DNA from 4 places in the Rahnella sp. NRRL B-41462 genome. Region 2 is predicted to be linked to each of the others. Evidence: predicted binding sites of a transcription regulator. Region 2 holds the regulator's gene; each other region holds the start of a gene.
The links. Region 2 encodes PurR, which represses purine synthesis genes. Its sites were predicted from a motif close to CANGCAAACGTTTGCNTG; they were not measured.
Positions count from the first base shown of each region.

Region 1: purM (phosphoribosylformylglycinamidine cyclo-ligase) is a predicted target of PurR. The motif match lies at 2,019-2,036, and genes of this name have one in related genera.
Region 3: purT (formate-dependent phosphoribosylglycinamide formyltransferase) is a predicted target of PurR. The motif match lies at 4,766-4,783, and genes of this name have one in related genera.
Region 4: pyrD (quinone-dependent dihydroorotate dehydrogenase) is a predicted target of PurR. The motif match lies at 4,158-4,175, and genes of this name have one in related genera.

Region 1 covers NZ_JYDF01000028.1:29,987-36,049, reverse strand. The annotation lists gene speG (spermidine N1-acetyltransferase) at 1-22, opposite strand, end outside; gene purN (phosphoribosylglycinamide formyltransferase) at 242-880, opposite strand; gene purM (phosphoribosylformylglycinamidine cyclo-ligase) at 917-1,954, opposite strand; gene upp (uracil phosphoribosyltransferase) at 2,187-2,813, shown strand; gene uraA (uracil permease) at 2,893-4,185, shown strand; gene hda (DnaA inactivator Hda) at 4,362-5,069, shown strand; gene arsC (arsenate reductase (glutaredoxin)) at 5,123-5,479, opposite strand; partial or broken gene UC14_RS08145 (M48 family metalloprotease) at 5,507-6,063, opposite strand, start outside.
Region 2 covers NZ_JYDF01000005.1:65,629-71,691, reverse strand. The annotation lists partial or broken gene UC14_RS01740 (alkene reductase) at 1-359, shown strand, start outside; gene gloA (lactoylglutathione lyase) at 521-928, shown strand; gene rnt (ribonuclease T) at 1,021-1,737, shown strand; gene UC14_RS01725 (Grx4 family monothiol glutaredoxin) at 1,813-2,172, opposite strand; gene UC14_RS27265 (hypothetical protein) at 2,153-2,281, opposite strand; gene UC14_RS01720 (C40 family peptidase) at 2,635-3,534, shown strand; gene UC14_RS27260 (YnhF family membrane protein) at 3,700-3,789, opposite strand; gene purR (HTH-type transcriptional repressor PurR) at 4,124-5,149, shown strand; gene punR (DNA-binding transcriptional activator PunR) at 5,186-6,063, opposite strand, start outside.
Region 3 covers NZ_JYDF01000103.1:29,568-35,630, forward strand. The annotation lists gene UC14_RS21890 (L-serine ammonia-lyase) at 1-900, opposite strand, end outside; gene UC14_RS21895 (CoA pyrophosphatase) at 1,108-1,710, opposite strand; gene pabB (aminodeoxychorismate synthase component 1) at 1,707-3,083, opposite strand; gene UC14_RS21905 (YoaH family protein) at 3,245-3,427, shown strand; gene purT (formate-dependent phosphoribosylglycinamide formyltransferase) at 3,518-4,696, opposite strand; gene dbpA (ATP-dependent RNA helicase DbpA) at 4,947-6,063, shown strand, end outside.
Region 4 covers NZ_JYDF01000036.1:43,892-49,954, forward strand. The annotation lists gene ssuB (aliphatic sulfonates ABC transporter ATP-binding protein) at 1-375, opposite strand, end outside; partial or broken gene ssuC (aliphatic sulfonate ABC transporter permease SsuC) at 372-1,162, opposite strand; gene ssuD (FMNH2-dependent alkanesulfonate monooxygenase) at 1,174-2,328, opposite strand; gene UC14_RS10015 (sulfonate ABC transporter substrate-binding protein) at 2,388-3,362, opposite strand; gene ssuE (NADPH-dependent FMN reductase) at 3,381-3,962, opposite strand; gene pyrD (quinone-dependent dihydroorotate dehydrogenase) at 4,278-5,288, shown strand; gene UC14_RS10030 (cell division protein ZapC) at 5,473-6,021, shown strand; gene UC14_RS10035 (YcbX family protein) at 6,052-6,063, opposite strand, start outside.

The DNA.
Region 1 (6,063 bases), on a different contig from region 2:
TGACGCTGTTATGGCTAAACATGGGGTGTTCCTCAACTATAAAAGCCGTTTTATGAGGGTAACCTTCGTAAATATGAAATCGGAAACAACCGTGTTTCCGATGAAGGTCGCGCACAAACGACGTTTAAACGTGCGCCGGGATGTGCATTATATCGGACGAAATGTAAACAAATGTCAAATGACGGAAAATAAAAAACCGGCGCATGGCCGGTTTATAGTGAAATCATGATGCAGTGGTAGATTAATCTTCTGCATATCCGCGTTCAGAAAGCGGATTGTTATCCAGCAGCGCCTGACCCTTTTGCAGCGACAAACGTCCGTCAACGAACCAGCTGACGACCAGCGGATAAATGCTGTGTTCCTGCGTTTGTATGCGGGCAATCAGCTCTTCTTCTGTATCGTCAGCAAACACCGGGACTTTGGCCTGTAAAATCACCGGACCGCTATCGAGTTCTTCAGTCACAAAATGCACGGACGTACCGTGTTCCGCATCCTGATTTTCAATGGCCTGACGGTGGGTGTGCAGACCCGGATATTTTGGCAGCAGGGAAGGGTGGATGTTGATCATGCGTCCGGCAAAGCGCTGGACGAATTCAGCGGTCAGAATACGCATATAACCGGCAAGTACCACCAGATCAGGCTGGAAAGTGTCAATGGCATCCGCCAGTGCAACGTCAAATTCCGCCCGGTCCCGGTAAGCCTTAACATCCAGTGCATGCGCGGGAATACCGGCTAAACGGGCTCTTTCAAGCCCGTATGCAGCTGCTTTATTGCTGAAGACCGCACTGAGTGTTGCGTTAATTCGTCCCTGCTGGCAGGCATCAATCAGGGCCTGTAAATTGCTCCCCTCGCCCGATACCAGCACCACAATCCTTTTCATTTTGCTACCCGTCTTCAGTCAGTTGATTTACTGGTTTTATTCAATAACCACGCGTTCAGCGGAGTCAGAGGCTTTAATGTAGCCAATTTTCCACGCTTTTTCGCCATTATCGTTCAGTAATGCAATCGCCTGATCGGCCAGTTCTGCCGGAAGTGCCACCAGCATGCCCACACCACAGTTAAAGGTGCGGTACATTTCGTGACGGCTGACATTACCGGCGGTTTGCAGCCAGGTGAAGACATCCGGCCACTGCCAGCTTGATTCGTCGATAATCACCTGCGTGTTGTCCGGCAATACACGTGGGATATTTTCCCAGAAGCCGCCACCGGTCAGATGGACGATGCCGTGAACATCCACGTTTTCGATCAGGTTCAGAATCGATTTCACGTAAATTTTGGTTGGTGCGAGCAGGTGATCGGCCAGCGGTTTGCCTGCCAGATCGGTGGTTTCCGGGTCAGTCTTACTGACTTCCAGAATTTTGCGCACCAGAGAATAACCGTTGGAATGCGGGCCACTGGCGGCCAGGCCGATCAGCACATCCCCGTCAGCCACTTTGCTGCCGTCGATGATTTCTGATTTTTCCACCACACCCACGCAGAAGCCTGCCACGTCGTAATCTTCGCCGTGATACATGCCCGGCATTTCAGCGGTTTCACCGCCGACTAACGCACAGCCAGACTGTTTACAGCCTTCTGCGATACCGGTGATCACGCTGGCGGCAGTATCGACGTCCAGTTTGCCGGTGGCGTAATAGTCGAGGAAGAACAGCGGTTCAGCGCCCTGAACGATTAAATCGTTGACGCACATCGCGACCAGATCGATACCGATAGTATCATGGCGTTTCAAATCCATCGCCAGACGCAGCTTGGTGCCAACGCCGTCGGTACCCGAAACCAGTACGGGTTCACGATATTTTTGCGGCAGCGCGCAGAGGGCACCAAAACCGCCCAGTCCACCCATCACTTCAGGGCGGCGAGTCTGTTTTACTACACCTTTAATGCGGTCTACCAATGCGTTACCGGCATCGATATCTACGCCTGCGTCTTTATAGCTGAGAGAGGTTTTGTCGGTCACTGCGAAGTCCCCACGGCGGTTTGGGTTGGTGGTTGAAGAATAAAGCGGGGCAATTCTAACAGTGGAAGCAAACGTTTGCGAGCGCCTTATTCGATGATGAGTTTTAGGCTGTCTATACTCTAACCGGGTTACTGATGATCCAGATCAGGCTATTTGGTATGGCGTTCAAAAAAAATGGCGTTATAATCTCGCGATTTTTTTTTGCAGCTCAACCACCTTAGGAGAATAAATAATGAAGATCGTCGAGGTGAAACACCCGCTGGTGAAACACAAGCTGGGCCTGATGCGTGAAAACGACATCAGCACGAAACGTTTTCGCGAACTGGCTTCTGAGGTGGGAAGTCTGCTGACGTATGAAGCGACTGCTGATTTAGAAACTGAAAAAGTGACGATCGAAGGCTGGAATGGCCCGGTTGAAATCGATCAGATTAAAGGCAAGAAAATTACCGTAGTGCCTATCCTGCGTGCCGGTCTGGGCATGATGGAAGGCGTACTGGAACACGTTCCGAGTGCGCGTATCAGTGTGGTCGGCGTGTACCGTGATGAAGAAACCCTCAAGCCTGTGCCGTATTTTCAGAAACTGGTTTCTAACATTGAAGAACGTCTGGCACTGGTGGTTGATCCGATGCTGGCGACGGGGGGGTCTATGATTGCCACCATCGACCTGCTGAAAAAAGCCGGCTGCCAGAGCATTAAAGTGCTGGTGCTGGTTGCCGCGCCGGAAGGGATCGCTGCTCTCGAAGCCGCACACCCGGACGTTGAGTTGTACACCGCCTCGGTGGATCAGGGACTCAACGATAAAGGCTACATCATCCCGGGGCTCGGCGATGCGGGCGACAAGATATTTGGTACGAAATAAATAAGCGTTTAGCCGACTAATCAGTCGGCTTTTTTTTGCTCGTCATATACAACATCACACCATTGAGAGGATCACATTCATGACCCGTCGTGTCATCGGGGTAAGCGAACGTCCGCCATTGCTGCAGACGATTCCCCTGAGTTTCCAGCATCTGTTTGCCATGTTTGGTGCCACCGTTCTGGTGCCCATTCTGTTTAAGATCAACCCGGCAACGGTGCTGCTGTTCAATGGCATAGGGACTTTGCTGTATTTATTTGTCTGTAAAGGGAAAATACCGGCTTACCTTGGCTCGAGCTTCGCGTTTATTTCCCCGGTGCTGTTGCTGTTACCGATGGGGTATGAGGTGGCGCTCGGTGGTTTTATTGCCTGCGGGCTGTTGTTCTGCCTGGTGGCGCTGATTGTTAAGAAAGCCGGGATTGGCTGGATTAACGTGATATTCCCGCCTGCGGCGATGGGCGCAATCGTTGCCGTCATCGGACTGGAACTCGCGGGCGTGGCGGCGAATATGGCGGGTCTGTTACCTGCCGAGGGCGCGGCGGTGGATTCCACCACCATTACCATTTCGCTGGTGACACTGTCTGTGACCATTCTGGGGTCCGTGCTGTTCCGTGGTTTCCTGGCGATTATCCCGATCCTGATCGGCGTGCTGGTGGGTTATGCACTGTCGTTCTTTATGGGGGTGGTGGATGTCTCAACGATCGAGAATGCGCACTGGTTCGCGCTGCCAACCTTCTATACGCCACGTTTTGAATGGGTCGCCATCCTTACGATCCTGCCTGCGGCGCTGGTGGTTATTGCCGAACACGTCGGGCATCTGGTTGTGACGGCAAACATTGTGAAGAAAGATTTACTGCGTGATCCGGGCCTGCACCGTTCGATGCTGGCAAACGGTTTGTCGACCGTATTGTCCGGTTTCTTCGGCTCAACGCCAAATACCACGTACGGTGAAAACATCGGCGTCATGGCCATCACCAAGGTATACAGCACCTGGGTTATTGGCGGCGCGGCCATTCTGGCTATTCTGCTTTCCTGTATCGGCAAACTGGCGGCAGCCATCCAGGCTGTGCCGGTACCGGTGATGGGCGGCGTTTCATTGCTGCTTTATGGTGTGATTGGTGCATCCGGTATCCGCGTGCTGATTGAATCGAAAGTGGATTACAATAAAGCACAAAACCTGATCCTGACCGCAGTGATCCTGATCATCGGTGTCAGCGGCGCGAAAATCCACATTGGTGCAGCGGAGCTGAAAGGCATGGCGCTGGCAACGATCGTGGGCATTTTCCTGAGTCTGCTGTTCAAAGTTATCGAGATTTTCCGTGGCGAAGAACAGATCATTGATGTTGAAGATGAGCGGGAAAATCCGCCGGTCTGATCTGCACGTTTTTAAGTGAATCCCTGACCGGCGGGTGTATTGCCAGCCGGTCAGGTGCTCGGATCGCAAGCGGTTGCACCGGGCACAGTTCATTTCACAACGGATCCTTGCTAGAATTCGGCAGTTCCTTTTATTGACGTGACAACATCTGCGGTCATTATACCGCTTTGGTTGAGGTGCTTCTGAATACGCCGGCACAGCTTTCTTTGCCACTTTATCTTCCCGATGATGAAACCTTTGCCAGTTTTTATCCGGGGGAAAACCCCTCTCTGCTTTCTGCCATTCAGAGCGCATTGCATCAGGAACACGGCACTTATATTTATTTCTGGTCACGCGAGGGCGGCGGCCGCAGCCACTTGCTGCATGCAGCCTGCGCCGAATTATCACAGCGCGGTGAAGCCGTCGGTTATGTGCCATTAGACAAACGCGCGTATTTCGTGCCTGAAGTGCTGGACGGTATGGAGCACCTGGCGCTGGTGTGCATCGATAATATCGAAGGCATTGCCGGTGATGATGAATGGGAAGCGGCTGTTTTCCATCTCTATAACCGCATTCTTGAAACCGGCCGTACGCGCCTGTTTATTACCGGCGATCGACCTCCGCGTCAGCTCAATCTCAGCCTGCCGGATCTGGCTTCCCGTCTCGACTGGGGGCAAATCTACAAACTTCAGCCGCTTTCCGATGAAGAAAAACTTCAGGCATTGCAGCTACGCGCTAAACTGCGCGGGTTTGAACTGCCGGAAGACGTGGGCCGTTTCCTGCTCAAACGTCTGGATCGGGAAATGCGTACGTTGTTTATGACCCTGGATCAGCTCGATCGCGCTTCGATTACGGCGCAGCGGAAACTGACGATCCCGTTCGTGAAAGAAATTCTCGGGTTGTGACAGGAAGGGATGTCCGGGTTCGTTAGCACTGAACCCGAACTGAAAGCGCGGGGTTATAAAATCTCTTTGACCTGTTCCGGCGGACGCCCTAAACGCGCTTTGCCGTTGGCCACCACAATCGGACGTTCAATCAGCCGCGGATGATCGGCCATCACCTGTAACAGCGCGTCCTCGCTCAGACTGGTATCCTTCAGATTCATGTCTTTATAAATCTGCTCACCCTTACGCATCAGTTCACGTGCTGAGCTGAAACCCAGCAGGCCGATCAATTCTTTCAGCTTATCCACTGACGGCTGCGTTTCCAGATACAAAATCACTTGCGGTTCAATGCCTTCTGCTTCCAGCAACTTCAGGGTTTCACGGCTCTTCGAACATGCCGGGTTATGATAGATTGCGACGTCGTGTTGCATAAAATTCCCTCCATTTTGGCACTGAAATCAGCCTTTCTGATACTGACGGAATCGCTGCTGCAACTGACGAAGCTGGTCGATTCGTGCGTCATAACGGGCCTGTTCCAGACTGCCTAATTTTTGTAATGCGCTGGCATTGCTCAGCATTTCAATCGCCTGATCCAGACGTCCGACTAATGCCACGCTTTCCGCACGGGCAGCCAGTTCCTGCGCACGTAAACCCTGGGCGGCAGCGGCCTGAGACAACAAATCCCAACCATTCGGATCACCCGGATAATTGAAAGTATAGCGGTTGAGGATTTTCATGGCATTGGCCGGTTTCGCGCCTTCGAGATAAGCATTGGCCAGATTGAGTTGCAGCACGGCGTTGGCACTGCTGGCCGCACCGGCCTGCTCCAGACGCGCTATCGCCTGCGGCGCACGTTTGCTGTCGATATCATTATCGGTGGCTAAATCGAGTAACCATTCGTTGCCCGGATTCTGAGCCAGCAGCGGTTCAAGGATCGTCCGCGCCTGATCGTATTTTTTGGCTTTATAAAATTGCAGTGCATGGCCGTATTTTGCCGCCAGTTGCTCGCGGATAT
Region 2 (6,063 bases):
GCGAAGATCAGGAACAGGCGGCTATCTACCTGCTCGATGAACTGAACAAGCGCAAACTCGCTTACCTGCATATCTCCGAACCGGACTGGGCTGGCGGCAAACCTTACTCCACAGAATTCCGGGCGGTGATCCGTGCGCATTATCAGGGTGTGATTGTGGGGGCTGGTGCTTACACCGCAGAAAAAGGCGAAGAACTGATCGAAAAAGGTTATATCGATGCCGTGGCATTTGGCCGCAGCTATATCGCGAACCCTGATCTGGTTGAGCGCCTGAAATCTCATGCGCCTCTCAACGAACCCAAACCGGAAACTTTCTACGGCGGCGGTGCGCAAGGCTATACCGATTATCCGACACTGTAATAATTAAAAAGAGTGATTCACTTCTTGCAGCAGAAGAGGCCCTCCTTCTGCTGTTTTTTTTGGTCAGTCATTCAACAAGCCGTCGCCGTAATACAGACAAAACGGCGGCTATCAGTTAGGCTTGACCCGTTAACTCTCATCCTGCAAATAAAGAGGAACCTATGCGTTTACTCCACACCATGCTTCGCGTTGGCGATCTGCAACGTGCTATCAGCTTCTATACCGATGTTTTAGGTATGCGTTTGCTGCGTACCAGCGAAAACACTGAATATAAATACTCTCTGGCTTTCGTCGGTTATACCGAAGAAAGTGAAGGTGCAGTGATCGAACTGACCTATAACTGGGGCGTCGACAGCTATGACATCGGCACGGCTTACGGTCATATCGCATTGGGCGTTGATAACGTCGCGCAAACCTGTGATGACATCCGTAATGCAGGCGGGAAAGTGACCCGTGAAGCCGGCCCGGTCAAAGGCGGATCTACCATTATCGCGTTTGTAGAAGATCCGGACGGCTATAAAATCGAGCTGATCGAATCCAAACACGCAGGTCAGGGGCTGGGGAATTAATCTTCCCCGAACACTGACAGGGGCGCAATCGCGCCCTTTTTTATTGACCCATTTTTGCCACAACCCTGCAAGTGGCGGCAAAATTTGCCATAATGCGTGCTGAATTCGATGAAGATAAGAAACTAATGGCCGAGAATAGTGACATTAACGCCCTGAGAGGCCGTTTTCGTGGTTTTTATCCCGTGGTTATCGACGTAGAAACCGCCGGATTTAATGCCAAAACCGATGCGCTGCTGGAAATTGCAGCCATCACCCTGAAGATGGATGAGGACGGCTGGCTGCAAAGCGATGAGACCGTGCATTTCCACGTCGAGCCCTTTGAAGGCGCGATACTGGTGCCGGAAGCCCTGGCGTTTAACGGTATCGATCCGACCAATCCGTTACGCGGTGCAGTCAGTGAATATGAAGCCCTGCACGAGATTTTCAAAGTCATCCGTAAAGGGATGAAAGAGCAAAACTGTAACCGCGCGATCATCGTGGCGCACAACGCCAATTTTGATCACAGCTTCCTGATGGCAGCGGCTGAACGTGCCGGACTGAAACGTAATCCGTTCCACCCTTTTGCCACGTTTGATACCGCCGCATTAAGCGGGCTGGTGCTTGGGCAAACGGTGCTGGCAAAAGCCTGTATCAGCGCGGGCATCGTCTTTGACAGCAGCCAGGCACATTCTGCGTTGTATGACACCGAGCGCACAGCCGAGTTGTTCTGCGAGCTGGTCAACCGCTGGAAACGCTTAGGCGGCTGGCCTCTGGCGCTTTCAGACGAAGAAGTCGAAGACGAAACAGCATCGGAAGAAAATCAGCAATAACAACTTTTGCACCGAACTGAAGACAAAAAAAGAGCGACATCATGTCGCTCTTTTTACTTTCCGGCCGAAAAACCGTTAGTCTTCTGTCGTATTACTCTCTTCAGAAGATTTGTATTTCTCAGCGGTTTCTTTGATCAACTGCTGCAGTTCGCCGCGCTGGAACATCTCAACCACGATGTCGCAGCCGCCAACCAGTTCACCGTCAACCCACAGTTGCGGGAACGTTGGCCAGTTAGCAAATTTTGGCATCTCAGCACGGATGTCCGGGTTCTGCAGGATATCCACGTAAGCGAAACGCTCGCCACAGGCTGAAAGCGCCTGAACAGCCTGAGCGGAGAAACCGCAGCTTGGCAGTTTCGGCGAACCTTTCATGTACAGCAGAATCGGGTTTTCAGAAACTTGCTTCTGAATTTTTTCAATTGTTGGAGTGGTCATTTCTTGCTTCCTCAAGCCGGTACAGGCTGTCACGATCATTACTCTTCACGCGCAGCATAAAGAGACGGTGCGCAATCACAATACCTTCTATTGTAACGATGGCAGCCATCAGATAAAAACGCCATTTTTTGTGGGGTCTTTCTCAATACTGGCATTTTGTTTAACAATCTTTAATGTGTGCGCTCAGGCTCACATCTTTAAACATTCATTGAGAATAACATTTTTGGCGTTCACCGATAACGCCAGATTTGCAAAATTCCATTCTTTAACTCAAATATTAACACCATGAAAAGTGGTTATTTTTTTGACTAAAAATGGCGGTTATTTCGACATAAAAAAAGCCATTAACTTTTTCTCACAATATGATCTAGAATCGAGTCAATTCGTGCTTTTTTGTCAGGTTCTTTTAGGCAATACTCTGACATCCCTGATGTTTAACCTACCACTCATGGTAACGAAGCTATGCGCTTACTGTTCACGCTTTTTGTGCTGCTCTTTACCCAGCTATTTCTGAATATGGCACATGCATCGCCGCAGACACGTGTTTCTGCCGATCAGCGTAAAAGCCATGTTAATCAGGCTGCACCTGAAGAACGGCGAAAGCGAAAAACGGTGGCCGCGAAAACCAGTAAAAAAACTAAAATCGCGCCAGTGACAGAACAAAAAATTCAGGACAAGAATTCGAAGAAGAAAGTTAAAAGTACCGAACTGGCTAAACGAAAGACCACGACGGAGAAAAGTGTCAAAACGACCCGGGCCGAAAGTAAAAAAGAAAAGACACTGAAGACCACGCGGGCCGAAAGCAAAACAGAGAAACACGCCAAAACCCGTTCACTCGCGAAAAACAGCACGGAAAGGGTCAGTAAAAAAGAAGCGTATGGCCGGCACCGTAAAGGTAAAAAGCCCGAAGAAGACAGCAAACCGATTACGCTAAGTGCAACGCATAAAAAACGCTATCAGCATGCCCAGCAAACGGCGATGACCAAACTGATGCATCAGGTAGGAAAACCATATCGCTGGGGCGGAACCTCGCCGAATACCGGTTTTGATTGCAGCGGCTTAGTCTATTACGCCTACAAAGATTTGATCCGTATTAAAATGCCACGCACAGCGAATGAAATGTATCACCTGCGCGATGCGGCTCCGGTCAAACGCGGCGAACTTGAAAGCGGTGATCTGGTGTTCTTCAGAATCAATAACCGCGGCGCTGCAGACCATGTTGGTGTTTACGTGGGGAACGGCAAGTTTATTCAGTCTCCAAGAACGGGCGAAGACATTAAAATCACCTCTCTCGGCGACGATTACTGGCAAGATCATTATGTGGGTGCACGCCGGGTAATGACGCCGAAAACGATCCGATAATAAACAATTCGTTAAGTCTGAAGTTTCGCTAATCAGCCATTGAATAGCATTTAACGAAGAGTTTCTGCAGGGAAGAGTATCGGCGGTAACGGCCACTGCGTAAAATTGAAAAGGGCGATTCCTGTAACAGGAATCGCCCTTTTTTATAGCGGTTCACTTACTGAATCAGTTCATCACCGCAGTGAAGCTGAAAGCGATAATCATAAGCAAAGCGCATACCGTGGTGATCAACGATAATTTCAGGTTGCTGTCCATCAAACCCCCCTTTCGGATCAAATTGTGGCATTTTTTAAGCCACACTAATTGTGTGCCAACGCATTTTCGCATAATTAACATTTAAAATCTTGTGCTGAATGACAATGTATCCCTGAGAATTTTACTTCCACTTTCCTGCATTATAAGAGAAAATTGTCGGTTAACACGCCTGTGTGCCGGTTGATTTCACCCGAGAGCATTTCACGCCTCATTCTGAAGAATCCACCCAACGATTTCACTGCCCTTTTAGAAGCCAGCAGTGAGATCCACGCAAGCAAACGATTAACATAATGCTAACGTGCTGAAACACGTGAGTTCAGGAGTCATTGTTTACATGGCAACGATTAAAGATGTCGCAAAGCGCGCTGGCGTTTCCACTACAACCGTGTCGCACGTCATCAATAAAACACGTTTCGTCGCCGAAGAAACCAAAGAAGCGGTTCTCCTTGCAATCAAAGAGTTACATTACTCGCCGAGTGCTGTAGCCCGCAGTCTGAAGGTCAATAACACCAAAACGATCGGTCTGCTTGCCACCTCCAGCGAAGCGCCCTATTTTGCCGAAGTGATTGAAGCCGTAGAAAACAGCTGCTTCTCCAAAGGCTATACGCTGATTTTGTGTAACTCGCATAATAATCTGGAAAAACAACAAGCCTACCTGCAAATGCTGGCGCAAAAACGCGTCGATGGCTTGCTGGTGATGTGCGCGGAATATCCTGATGAGTTGCTCAATATGCTCGAGGAGCACCGTTCGATCCCAATGGTGGTCATGGACTGGGGCGAAGCGCGTAAGAACTTCACCGACAGCATTATTGATAATGCTTTCGAAGGGGGTTACATGGCCGGGCGTTATCTGATTGAACGCGGTCATCGTGATATTGGGGTGATCCCGGGCCAACTGGCACGTAATACCGGCGGTGGCCGCTTCCAGGGTTTTGTGAAAGCACTGACTGAAGCCAATATTCCGCTGCGTGACGAATGGGTGGTTCAGGGCGATTTCGAGCCGGAATCGGGCTATCAGGCGATGCATAAAATTCTGATGCAGAAGCACCGCCCGACTGCCGTATTTTGTGGCGGCGATGTGATGGCAATGGGCGCAATCTGTGCCGCAGACGAACTGGGCCTGCGCGTTCCTCAGGATATTTCCGTGATCGGTTACGACAATGTGCGTAACGCCCGTTACTTCTCCCCCGCGCTGACAACCGTGCATCAGCCGAAAGAACGTCTGGGTGAAATGGCCTTTACCATGTTGCTGGACAGAATTGTCAGTAAGCGTGAAGAGTCTCAGACCATTGAGGTGCATCCGAAACTGGTCGAACGCCGTTCCGTAGCCGATGGTCCGTACCGCGATTACCGCCGTTAACAGATATCGAACGCCTGCAGATGCAGGCGTTTTTTTCTAATCACGCAGCCATTCCTGATTCATGGTTTCTGTATCGCCCATATATTCCAGCAACCAGGCCAGCGAGGGTGACGGATTGCTTTGATCCCACGTCAGGCAACACGGGCTGTCGGGAAACGTATTTTCCAGCGTCAGCACCTGCAACTTTTTCTGTTCTATCCACGGCGTGACGCGATGAACCGGCATCATACCCACGCATAAGCCTTCGGTCAGGCATTCCAGCGCACAGGTCCAGTCTGGCACGACCAGCCGCCGCTGGTTATCAAGCGTCCATGTATCCCGCTTAGGCAATGTCCGGGAGGTGTCTTCCAGACAGAGTGCAGGATAAGGCCGCAACTCATCATCATTCAGCGCGCCGGATAACTGAGCCAGCGGATGTTGCGGGCTGACGACGCAATGCCAGTCCATAAATCCCATGTCACGAAAACTGAAGCCCCCGCCAACCGGTATCGCGCGTGTAGCACCGATCGCCACGTCTGCCCGCCCGTCAACCAGCGCATCCCAGACACCATTAAACACTTCTGAGTGAATAATGAGTTCGGTGTCCGCAAAATGGCGGTAGAAATCGAGCACCAGACGCCGTGTCCGTGCGGGTTTTACAATCCGGTCAACCGCCACACGTAATTCGCCGCGCCAGCCGTTCGCCACCTGCTGACACTGCCGGCGCGTGGCTATCATTTTTTTTGTCAGAATCCGCGCTTCATCGACAAAAACCTTTCCCGCAGGCGTCAGTACCACGTCACGATGGCGACGTTCAAACAACGGCACGGCCAGCCACTGCTCAAGCTGACGGACGGTATAGCTGATAGCAGAAGGCACACGGTGCAAATCTTGCGCTGCCGCACTAAAACTACCTGTTCTTGCCACGGCATCTA
Region 3 (6,063 bases), on a different contig from region 2:
ATAATACGCCAGCACCGCAGGCACAATGCCGCATGCGCCGTTGGTGGGCGCCGTCACGACACGTCCGCCCGCCGCATTTTCTTCGTTAACCGCGAGGGCAAACATATTCACCCAGTCGATCACGTTCATCGGGTCACTGGAAAGTTTGTCGTTTGACACCAGCATCCGGCGCAGGGCAGAAGCACGACGCGGCACCCGCAACGGGCCAGGCAGAACGCCTTCGGTATTCAGGCCGCGATCGATACAGGCCTGCATGGTGTGCCAGATCTTCTCGAAATACTGCTCAATGTCCTGCTTACTGTGCTGCGCCAGCTCGTTTTTCATCACCAGGCCGGATAATGACAGCCCGGTTTCCTTACATTTTGCCAGCATTTCACTGGCCGAATTAAAGCTGTACGGCACCGCCACTTCATCCAGCACAGGCTGACCGAAATGCTCGTCATCAACGATAAAGCCGCCGCCGACCGAGTAATAGGTTTTGCTGTAAATCATCTTGTCGCCAGCAAAAGCGTGAATTTGCATGGCGTTTTCGTGACGCGGTAAATTCTCCCCGCGGAACACCATACCGGTATCACGTGGGAAATCGACTTCATGCTGGGTTCCGCCCAGCGGCAGACGCTCACGTTGCTCAACGTCGCGGATAAAATGTGGAATGCCGTCGATGTCGACGGTATCTGGCTGATTGCCCGCCAGACCTAAAATAATGGCGATATCTGTGTGGTGGCCTTTACCTGTCAGAGACAAAGAACCAAAAACGTCCACGGCGACACGCGTAACGGCAGGCATCATGCCCTTTTCCAGCAGGTCATCAGCGAACTGTTTGCCTGCTTTCATCGGGCCCAAAGTATGGGAACTGGAAGGGCCAATCCCGACCTTGAACATGTCGAAAACGCTAATCACGTCGAATACTCCTGTAATAGATTGCGGCAGGGAACGGGATCCCTGGCTTCCATAAATGAACCAACACCAGAGACAGCCCTTATGGACGGGTCTCTTGTTCTTATGGATAGACTTATAGTTTAAAAGGGCTGAGAGGCAAAAGTTTCATTTTTCGCATGAAATAAACTTATTTGATGCAAAAGTGTGATCGTAATGTAATCACTGAGCTCAGACTTCAACCTGCCGGGCCAACTGACGGATGATTCCCGCCGTCAGCCCCCAGACAAATTGTTGCTGATACCAGGACAGATAAACCCGGTGATGAGTGCCTCTGCGGTGAATATCCAGGGGGTGATAACGTGCGAGATCAAAGGCTTCCCGCAGCGGCATTTCAAACAACTCGGCGACTTCATCTTCCGCGGGATGCAGTGGTACATCAACAGGCAACAGCCCGATAACCGGCGTGACCTGAAAACCGCTGCTGCTGTCCTGCGGCGACAGTGTGCCTAATATATGAACCTGTTCAGGGGGGATCGCGACCTCTTCATGCGCTTCGCGTAATGCGGTGGCAATAATCGAGGCATCGGAAGCATCTGCTGCACCACCGGGAAAGGCGACCTGGCCGGCGTGTTTACGCAACTGATCGGACCGGCGCGTCAGTAAAAGGGTCGGTTCCGGACGACAAATAATCGGGATCAACACAGCGGCGTGGCGGGTTCCGCGCAACGCCGCAGCAGGCAGGCGCGGCTGCTGCAATTGAAAACGCAGGATGAAATCTTCCACGGCAGGTGAAAACGTCTGTAAGGGCGCGTGTTGTTCCAGCAGCGTCACGGCTGTATTTCTCCTAATTCAGGCAGAATACGGGCAATCTTATCAAAAGTTTCCTGATATTCCGCCTGTTCCTGACTGTCAGCGACGATCCCGCCACCCGCCCAGCAGTAAATTTTGCCCTGTGCGGTGAGCAATGTGCGGATGGTGATATTGCTGTCCATCGTGCCGCAGCAACTCAGATATGCAATGCTGCCGCAATAGCCGTTGCGCCGGTGCGGTTCAAGTTCTTCGATAATTTCCATGGCACGCACTTTGGGCGCACCGGTAATGGAGCCACCGGGGAAACAGGCACGCAATAAGGCGCTGGCGTGACAGGTTTCGGGTAACCGGGCGGTGATCGTGCTGACCAGATGATGGACGGCGGGGAAGGGCTCCACAACGAACAGCTCCGGCACCCGCACACTGCCGGGTGTCGCCACGCGGCCGATATCGTTACGCAGCAAATCGACAATCATCAGGTTTTCGGCGCGATCCTTTTCCGATGCCGCCAGTCGTTCTGCCTGCTGCATATCCTCAGTCGGATCTTCGCAGCGCGGCAGCGTTCCCTTAATCGGACGGGTCTGGATCTCAGCGTCTTTCAGCCAGATGAAACGCTCGGGTGAAAGACAGACAACGGCATTTTCCGGCAGACGCAGAAACGCGGAGAAAGGGGCGCGGTTAGCCTGATTGAGGCGCAGGAAAGCCTGCCATTCATCGCCGCTGTATTCCGTCGAAAACCGCTGCGCCAGATTGATCTGATAGCAATCACCACTGTGAATATATTCCTGAATCTTACGGAATTTCTCACCGTATTCTTCGCGGCTCATATTTGCCCGCCACGGCGCATGTAAACAGAAAGGCGCAGGAGAAGGAACAGGTTGGTACTGGGCCAGCCAGCGTAAACGTTCAGAAATGTCACCATGGCAAATCAGCGTCAGGCGCTGTAAATGGTGATCGGCAATCAGCGCCCAGTCATAAATCCCTACCGCCATATCCGGCAGGTCAATATCCCGTTCCGCAGTTTCAGGCAATGTTTCTATCCTGCGCCCCAGGTCATAACCGAACAAACCCAGTGCGCCGCCCAGAAAAGGAAAATCCGCTGAACTTTCTGCCTGTAAACCGGCCACTGCCATTTGCTCTTCCAGTAAAGCAAACGGATCTTCAGTCCGGGTTTCGGCCATGCCGTTGTGCTCAATCTGCGTTAGCTTGCCACGTGTGGTCAGCGTGATCAGCGGATCGGCCACCAGAATATCGAAACGATTATGCTGGTGCTGTGCCGAACCTGAATGCAGTAACATCGCCCACGGCAAAGCAGAAAGCGGCGCGAACCGTTCAGTTATTGCATCGGGTTGATAAGGTAATGAATGGAAAACAACGGGTTGGGCGAATGGCATGACGGGTATGAGTTTCTCTGGCGCAGTGACTATTTTTCAGGATCCTAACACAGATCGGGCTGCCTGAAAGCAGCGCAGGCGATTTGCGTGAATAAGGCGTATACTGTGCAACCCCGCACTGCGCGGGCTTTTTATTATCACCCGTACAACAGGACACTCCCATGCTGACAGGTATGCCTTCATTATCACATCACGAACAAGAACAGGCCGCCGATCGTATCCGCCAGTTAATGGAAAACGGCATGAGCAGCGGCGAAGCCATTGCGACCGTTGCAGAAGAAATCCGCGAAACGCATAAAGGCGACCGTGTGACCGTCATTTTTGATGACGAAGACGACGAATAAAACGTTGCTCCGCAGTTTCCCTTTGCTGCAAAGAAAAACCGGACTCTTTTCAGGCGTCCGGTTTTTTTTCATCTCAGCGTCAGGAATGGATTAGCCTTTAACCACCACTGCCGCCGCTGCCTGTTTAGCCTGTTCCACGGCGTCTTCAACGTTGTCCGCCGTCGCCAGCGCTACGCCAAGACGGCGCTTACCACTGATTTCCGGCTTACCGAACAGACGGATCTGGTTGTAACCGGTCAGTGCGTTTTCCAGGCCGGTAAACGTCACGTTGTTGCTGGTCAGTTTCGGCAGGATTACGGCAGAAGCGGAAGGGCCGAACAGGCGGATATTGCCCACCGGCAGACCGAGGAATGCGCGCACATGCAGGGCGAACTCTGATAAATCCTGAGAAATCAGCGTTACCATCCCGGTGTCGTGCGGGCGAGGTGACACTTCGCTGAAGATTACTTCATCACCACAAACAAACAGTTCAACGCCAAACAGGCCTTTACCGCCCAACGCTTTCACCACTTTCTCTGCGATGTCTTTGGCGCGCTGCAATGCAAGGTCTGTCATCTGCTGTGGCTGCCAGGATTCGCGGTAATCACCGTCTTCCTGACGGTGTCCGATTGGCGCACAGAAATGAATACCATCAACGCCGCTGATCGTCAGCAGGGTGATTTCAAAATCAAACTTCACCAGACCTTCAACGATGACACGTCCGCCGCCAGCACGGCCACCTTGCTGGGCATAATCCCATGCCGCCTGTAACTGATCGGCACTGCGGATCAGGCTCTGACCTTTACCGGAAGAGCTCATCACCGGTTTGATAATGCACGGATAGCCGATGGCGTCGATCGCCTCACGGACAGCCGCTTCATCATCGGCAAACTGATAAGTGGAAGTAGGCAGCTTCAGCGTTTCGGCAGCCAGACGACGGATGCCTTCGCGGTTCATGGTCAGGCGTGTCGCTTCAGCACAAGGCACGACGTTGTGACCCTGTTTTTCCAGCTCGACCAGCATGCTGGTGGCAATCGCTTCGATTTCCGGCACGATAAAATCAGGGTGTTCGCTTTCGATAACCTGTTTCAGTGCATCGCCATCCAGCATGTTAATGACATGGCTGCGATGGGCGACCTGCATCGCGGGTGCATCGGCGTAGCGATCAACGGCAATCACTTCCAGACCCAGTCGCTGACATTCAATCGCCACTTCTTTGCCCAGTTCGCCGGAGCCTAATAACATGACGCGGGTGGCGCCAGTGCGCAGTGCAGTACCAATGGTTAACATAGCTTCGTACCCAGATCTGTGTGAAGGAAAATAGGAATTTCGGCGCGCAGTATATCTGAAATTATTGTCGACGAAAACGATTGCGCAGTGCTGTTGATAAATTTAAGCGGGAATAAAAGCAGGATTTTTTCAGCCTGTTTTCTGCCGTTTAAGGCAGTCTGCGGGCGTCTCTGTTATCATTTACTCAAACCATGGCGTCAGGCTTCCTGCCGCTGTCCCGATTTTTGCCTCACATAAAGAGTTATCGCCCTTGAGCACGCATTCCTTTTCTGCCCTGACATTACCCGTTGAGCAACTTTCTAACCTGAATGAACTGGGTTACACCGAAATGACCCCGATTCAGGAAGCGTCGTTGCCTGCCATCCTGCTGGGTCAGGACGTCCGCGCCAAAGCCAAAACCGGCAGCGGTAAAACAGCCGCTTTCGGTATCGGTTTACTGAACAGCATTACCGTTTCACAGTTCGTCGCTCAGGCGCTGGTATTGTGTCCGACCCGCGAACTGGCCGATCAGGTCAGCAAAGAATTACGCCGTCTGGCGCGTTTTACCCAAAACATCAAAATTCTGACCCTGTGCGGTGGCCAGGCAATCGGACCACAGCTTGAATCGCTGGTCCATCCGCCGCACATTGTGGTGGGTACGCCGGGCCGTATTCAGGAGCATTTGCGTAAAGGCACGCTGAAACTGGACGAACTGAAAGTACTGGTGCTGGATGAAGCGGACCGCATGCTGGATATGGGCTTTAGCGAAGATATCGAAGATGTCGTCAGTTATACGCCGCAGGATCGCCAGACGCTGCTGTTCTCCGCGACGTATCCGGACGGCATTGAGCGCATCAGTTCTAAATTTCAGCGTCAGCCGCTGAAGGTAGAAATCGAAGGCGAAGATGACATTGCTGATATCAGGCAGATTTTCATCGAAGCCGACAAACATCAGCGCTTATCGCTGCTGGCCGCGGTGCTGTATCAGTATCAGCCGACTTCCTGTGTGGTGTTCTGTAACACCAAACGTGACTGTCAGGATGTTTGTGATGACCTGAAGGCGAAAGGCATCAGTGCGCTGGCGCTCAACGGCGACCTCGAGCAGCGTGACCGCGACCGCGTACTGGTGCGTTTCTCCAACGGCAGTTGCCGCGTACTGGTGGCGACAGATGTTGCGGCACGCGGGCTGGACATCAAACAGCTCGGCCTGGTCATTAATTACGAGCTGTCTTTCGACCCGGAAGTTCACGTTCACCGCGTGGGCCGTACCGGTCGTGCGGGCACCAGTGGCCTGGCCGTCAGTCTCGTGACACCGCAGGAAATGCCGCGTGTAACGGCGCTGGAAGATTACACCCGCCAGCGGTTTACCTGGCAGCCCGCAGCGCAGG
Region 4 (6,063 bases), on a different contig from region 2:
ATCTGCCAGCCCGACTTCTTCCAGTGCAGCTTGTGCGGCTTCACGCCACTGGCCTTTCAGGCCCAATCCCACGTTATCAATCACCTTTTTCCATGGCAGCAGTCGGTCATCCTGAAACATGAGACGCGTATCTTCGCGCACCTGACTCAGCGGTGCGCTGGCGCTGAGCAGTTCGCCCTGAGTGGTTTTTTCCAGCCCGGCCAGCAAACGCAGCAGGGTACTTTTGCCACAACCGCTGCGCCCGACGACGGCTACAAACTGGCCGGGCGGAATGCGCAGATTGATATCGTTCAGCACGGCGCGGTTACCGTATTTTTTGGTGATGCCGGACAGTGTCACCGGCGTGCCTTGCGGAATACGTGCGGGGGCGTTCATGCGGCATCTCCTTGTTTTTTCTGATATGCAGGGTGCCAGCGCAGCCAGACACTTTCCAGCAGGCGGGCAAGGACATCGGCCAGTTTGCCAAGAATGGCGTAAAGCACGATAGCGACAACCACGACGTCAGTTTGTAAAAACTCGCGGGCATTCATCGCCAGATAACCAATCCCGGAGTTGGCGGAAATGGTTTCGGCCACAATCAACGTCAGCCACATGAACCCCAGCGCAAATCGTACGCCGACCATAATTGATGGCAACGCGCCCGGTAATACCACCTGAATAAACAGCGGGAAACCGGAAAGCCCGTAACTGCGCGACATTTCAAGCAGACCGCGGTCGATATTGCGGATGCCGTGGTAGGTGTTGAGATAAATCGGGAACAACGTTCCCAACGCCACCAGGAAGATCTTGGCGGATTCATCAATGCCGAACCACAGGATCACCAGCGGGATCAGCGCCAGATGCGGAATGTTTCGTAGCATTTGCAGAGAACTGTCGAGCAGACGTTCGCCCCAGCGGGAAAGCCCGGTAATAAAGCCGAGAAGCAAGCCGAGACTGCGCCGATAGCGAAACCAATCAGAGCGCGGAAGGTACTGATTTTCAGGTTCTGCCACAGCTCGCCACTCTTCGCCAGTGTCCAGAAGGCTTCCACCACTGCGCTGGGAGCGGGCAGAATGCGGTTGGATAACCAGCCCGCTTCGACAGCCAGCTGCCAGCCACCGATCAGAACCACCGGCACTACCCAGGGAGCAGCGCGGTTCAGCCAGCGTTGTGTCGTTGTCATCGGTATTCTCCTCAGTGCTGACTGGCGGTGCGTTTGGTCGCAAAGTCATGAGCGACCAGCTCGCCACGCGGCAAAATGGCTTTCTTCACAGTATTGTCATCTTCCGGTTTCGCCAGTTCCAGATGCGGGAACAGCAGTTCGCTGACGCGGTACGCTTCTTCCAGATGCGGATAACCGGAGAAAATAAAGGTATCGATGCCCAGATCAGCATATTCCTGCATACGCGCGGCGACAGTCGGGCTATCGCCCACCAGCGCCGTCCCGGCTCCGGTGCGTACCAGACCAATGCCGGCCCAGAGATTCGGGCTGATTTCCAGCTTGTTGCGGTCGCCGCCGTGCAATGCCGCCATACGATGCTGGCCGACAGAGTCGGTTTTAGCGAAAGCCGCCTGCGCGCGTTGAATAGTTTCATCATCCACGTTGGCGATAAGTTTGTCGGCAGCACGCCAGGCTTCCTCGGTGGTTTCACGCACAATCACGTGCAGACGAATGCCGAAACGCACGGTGCGGCCTTGCGCGGCAGCTTTGGCACGCACTTGTTCAATTTTCTCTTTCACTAACGCCGGAGGTTCGCCCCAGGTCAGATAAAGTTCCACCTGCTCGGCGGCGAGATCCTGTGCTTCGTCGGAAGAACCACCGAAATACAGCGGCGGGCGGGGGTATTGAACTGGTGGGTGCATCAGGCTCGCGCCTTTGACCTGAATGTGTTTGCCTTCGTAATCGACGGTTTCACCTTCCAGAACACGACGCCAGATACGCGTAAATTCCGCCGACGCTTCATAACGTTCTTTATGATTGAGGTGTAAACCTTCAGCCGCCAGTTCAGCCGGATCGCCACCGGTCACCAGATTAAACAGTGCACGACCGCCGGAAAGCCGGTCGAGTGTTGCCGCCTGACGGGCTGCCAGTGTCGGAGAAATAATGCCGGGACGCAGCGCCACCAGGAATTTCAGACGTTGTGTGACAGAAATCAGGGAAGCCGCTACCAGCCATGAGTCCTCGCATGAACGACCCGTTGGCAGTAGCACGCCGCCAAAACCTAAACGGTCAGCCGCTTGCGCGATCTGCTGAAGGTAGCCGTGATCGACCACGCGGGCACCTTCTTCTGTGCCTAAATAGCGGCCGTCGCCGTGGGTAGGTAAAAACCAGAATACGTTCAGACTCATCGTTGTGTTCCTCTCAAAGTGTGCGATTCGTTACCGCTCAGCGGCGGCTAAATGGATGTTCAGTTAGCTTGTACGGCTGGTTTCCAGATGCGGTCTTTAATTTCAACCGGCTTTGGCAAAATATGGTTCTGATAGAACAAATCGGCGGTTTGCTGCTGGCGCTTTTCTGTTTCCGCACTGACCGGCGTGATAGGCATATCCGGCAGATGATCCAGATAAGAGGCGACCACTTTTTCCGGTAACCCCATCGACTGAGAAAGCAGTTTGATACTTTGTTCACGGTCAGTTTTGGTCAGCGCATTCGCCTGCGTTAACACTTCCAGAACCTGACTGATGAACTGAGGATTGGCCTCGGTGTATTTTTTCGGTGCCAGATAGAAGGAGCCCGTCTGGTGGAGCGTCGAGCCGTCGGTCAGAACGCGCACATCACCCTGAACTTGCGCGGCCGAATAATACGGATCCCAGATAGCCCAGGCATCCACATCATGTTGCTGGAATGCGGCCCGTGCATCGGCAGGGGTCAGATAGACCGGCTGGATATCGCTGAATTTCAGGCCCGCCTGTTGCAGGGCACGCAACAGCAGGTTGTGCGAACTGGAGCCTTTCTGGAAAGCGACTTTATGACCTTTGAGATCTGCGACGGTTTTGATCGGACTCTTGCTGTCGACCAGAATCACTTCTGCTTTCGGTTTCGGGGGTTCAGAGCCGATATACAACAAATCTGCCCCCGCTGCCTGCGCGAACAACGGCGGCAAATCACCGGTACCGCCCAGATCAATACTTCCGACGTTCAGCGCTTCAAGAATTTGCGGCCCGGCAGGGAATTCTACCCAGCTTATTTTTGTGTCCGGGAAACGTTTTTCCAGTAACTGGTGTGATTTCGCCAGCACCAGTCCGACAGATCCTTTCTGATAGGCAATACGTAATTGCGCCGGATCCTTTTCCTGAGCCGTTGCGGTGCCGCTCAGGAAAAGGCTGGTCAGCAGGCTGGCCACAACCGGGATACGGCGTAATAAAGAGAAAGAAGCAGGCATGATTAATTCCTTTTAAAGTCAGACACGCAGTGCTTGCGCAGAAAGGGATGCAACAGACGGAAGCTGCGGACGGCGGCGGCTCAGCGCCAGGTAGAAGTTTTCCAGAGATTCGATCAAACGCTCTTCCAGTGCGGGGGCCAGCTTCGCAGGGAACGTCTGATAATCGGTGATCAGGCTGTCATCTGCGAAAACGCCCTGCAAAACTTCCTGTGCTTTCAGCGAGGCGAGTACCGGTTTTAGGGCGTAATCGACGGCCAGCATATGGCCGATAGATCCGGCTGTAGCCAGTGGCAACACCACTTTATGGTCGAGCGCGCGTTCTGGCAGTAAATCGAGCAGGGTTTTCAGTGCGCCGGAAAAAGACGCCTTATACACTGGTGTGGCGACGATCAGGCCATCAGCACTCGCCAGTTCAGCATTCAGTTGCTTGAGTTGCGGGCTGCCAAAATTAGCGAAAAGCAGATCGTCTGCTGAAAAATCCTGAATATTGTAGGTAAAGACTTCAACGCCACGGCTCGCCAGCCACTGGTGGCTGAGTGCCAGCAGGGAAGAGGAGCGGGAGGGTTGTCGCGGACTGCCTGCCAGAGTCACTACACGCATTTGCTTATTCCTTATAACAATCTGTTATAGAACTATCATTTTTCTTAACGAAGTGAGGTAAACCTAGCAGGCAGAGGCGGCGCAGCGGAAATCTCAATTTTGGCTATGGAAAGTTTCAAATCAGATAAAGCACGTGTCGGGTGTGCTGTGGGGCGATGGGGGGAAAGGAAATAAAAGTGAATTAAAGGTAACAAAAAGGTAATCGTTTGCGCAGCGAAGCAATTATTTGGCCAATATGCCGGTTATCATTTCCAATTGTCCGGCGCTTAGTCAATAATACCGCCCCGTCTAGCCACCGGGAATCCAGGAGTCTCCATGTATTATCCTCTTGTCAGGAAAGCACTGTTTCAGCTCGATCCAGAGCGCGCCCACGAGTTAACCTTTCGTCAGTTGAGCCGCATTTCCGGCACCCCGTTTGAATTCTTGATCCGCCAGTCAGTGCCCACCAAACCGGTAAACTGCATGGGATTATCCTTTAAGAACCCTTTGGGACTGGCCGCAGGCCTGGATAAAGACGGCGAATGTATTGATGCGCTGGGCGCAATGGGCTTTGGATTTATTGAAGTCGGTACTGTGACCCCGCGTGCGCAGGCCGGTAATGATAAGCCGCGTTTATTCCGTATTGTGGAAGCTGAAGGCCTGATTAACCGCATGGGTTTCAATAACCATGGCGTGGATAATCTGGTGAATAATGTCAAAAAATCACATTTTGGCGGCATTCTGGGGATTAATATTGGCAAGAATAAAGATACGCCTGTTGAGCACGGCGCAGACGATTATCTGACCTGTATGGAAAAGGTATATCCGTACGCCGGTTATATCGCGGTGAATATTTCATCACCTAACACGCCGGGATTACGTTCACTGCAATACGGTGAAGCGCTGGATGATTTGCTGGCAGCGATTAAGAATAAGCAGCTTGAGTTACAGCAACGCCATCAGAAATATGTGCCTGTTGCGGTGAAGATCGCACCGGATCTTTCTGAGGAAGAATTGATCCAAATAGCCGACAGTTTAGTGCGCCATAATATGGATGGCGTGATTGCGACCAATACCACACTCGATCGTAAACTGGTTCAGGGGCTAAATTATTGCGAACAGGTTGGTGGTCTGAGCGGGCGCCCGTTGCAGCTGCGCAGCACAGAAATTATCCGTATGCTCTCTCATGAATTACAAGGGCGTCTGCCGGTTATTGGTGTTGGCGGTATTGATTCATTAACGGCGGCCCGTGAGAAAATGGCCGCAGGCGCTTCCTTAATTCAAATCTATTCCGGCTTTATCTTTAAAGGTCCGGGTCTGATCAAAGATATTGTTACCCATATCTAATATTTTTCATCCTGAAGACGAGTCAGGGGTTTATTTATTAACCCGGCTCGTCTATATTTTGTCCACTGACCGTAATTCAGGCTCAGGATTTGTCTGATATCGTTTCGTTACTGAAAAATCTATTCTTACAGATTAGCCGGTAATGAAGTCAGGCAGAGGGCATGAGGGTAAACAGGATGACGAAATGAAAATTAAACCAGATGATAATTGGCGTTGGTATTTTGATACAGAACATGACCGGCTTATGCTGGACCTCGCCAATGGCATGATTTTCCGTTCCCGTTTTCCCGCCAAAATGTTAACTCCTGATGCTTTCGGAAATATGTCATTTTGTGTCGATGATGCGGCGCTGTATTTTGATTTTGAAGAACAGTGCAAACATATTCGTCTCGCAGCTGAACAACGCGCTGAATTAGTTCTGAATGCCTTAGTCGCTTATCGTTTTTTAAAACCGTTGATGCCGAAGAGCTGGCATTTCAGTCAGCAGATGCGTCCTTACCAGCCTGCGAATGGTCAGCTTGCTCAGGTGCAGGTGATGGAAAGCGGTGAACAGGCGACATTACTGGTGGTGGAATCCGGTGATAATGCCAGTCTGTGCCTGCTGGCGCAGGAACGGCTGACGGTCGCAGGGCGCGGCATGGTGCTGGGGGATGCTATTAAAGTGATGCATGACCGGCTAATGCCAGCAGCATTCCGCGTTGACAGGGATGATGTTTACGATCAGGCAGTTTAGTTTCCTGCCTGATCCTCATTAAATACACCTCTAGCCGAGCAC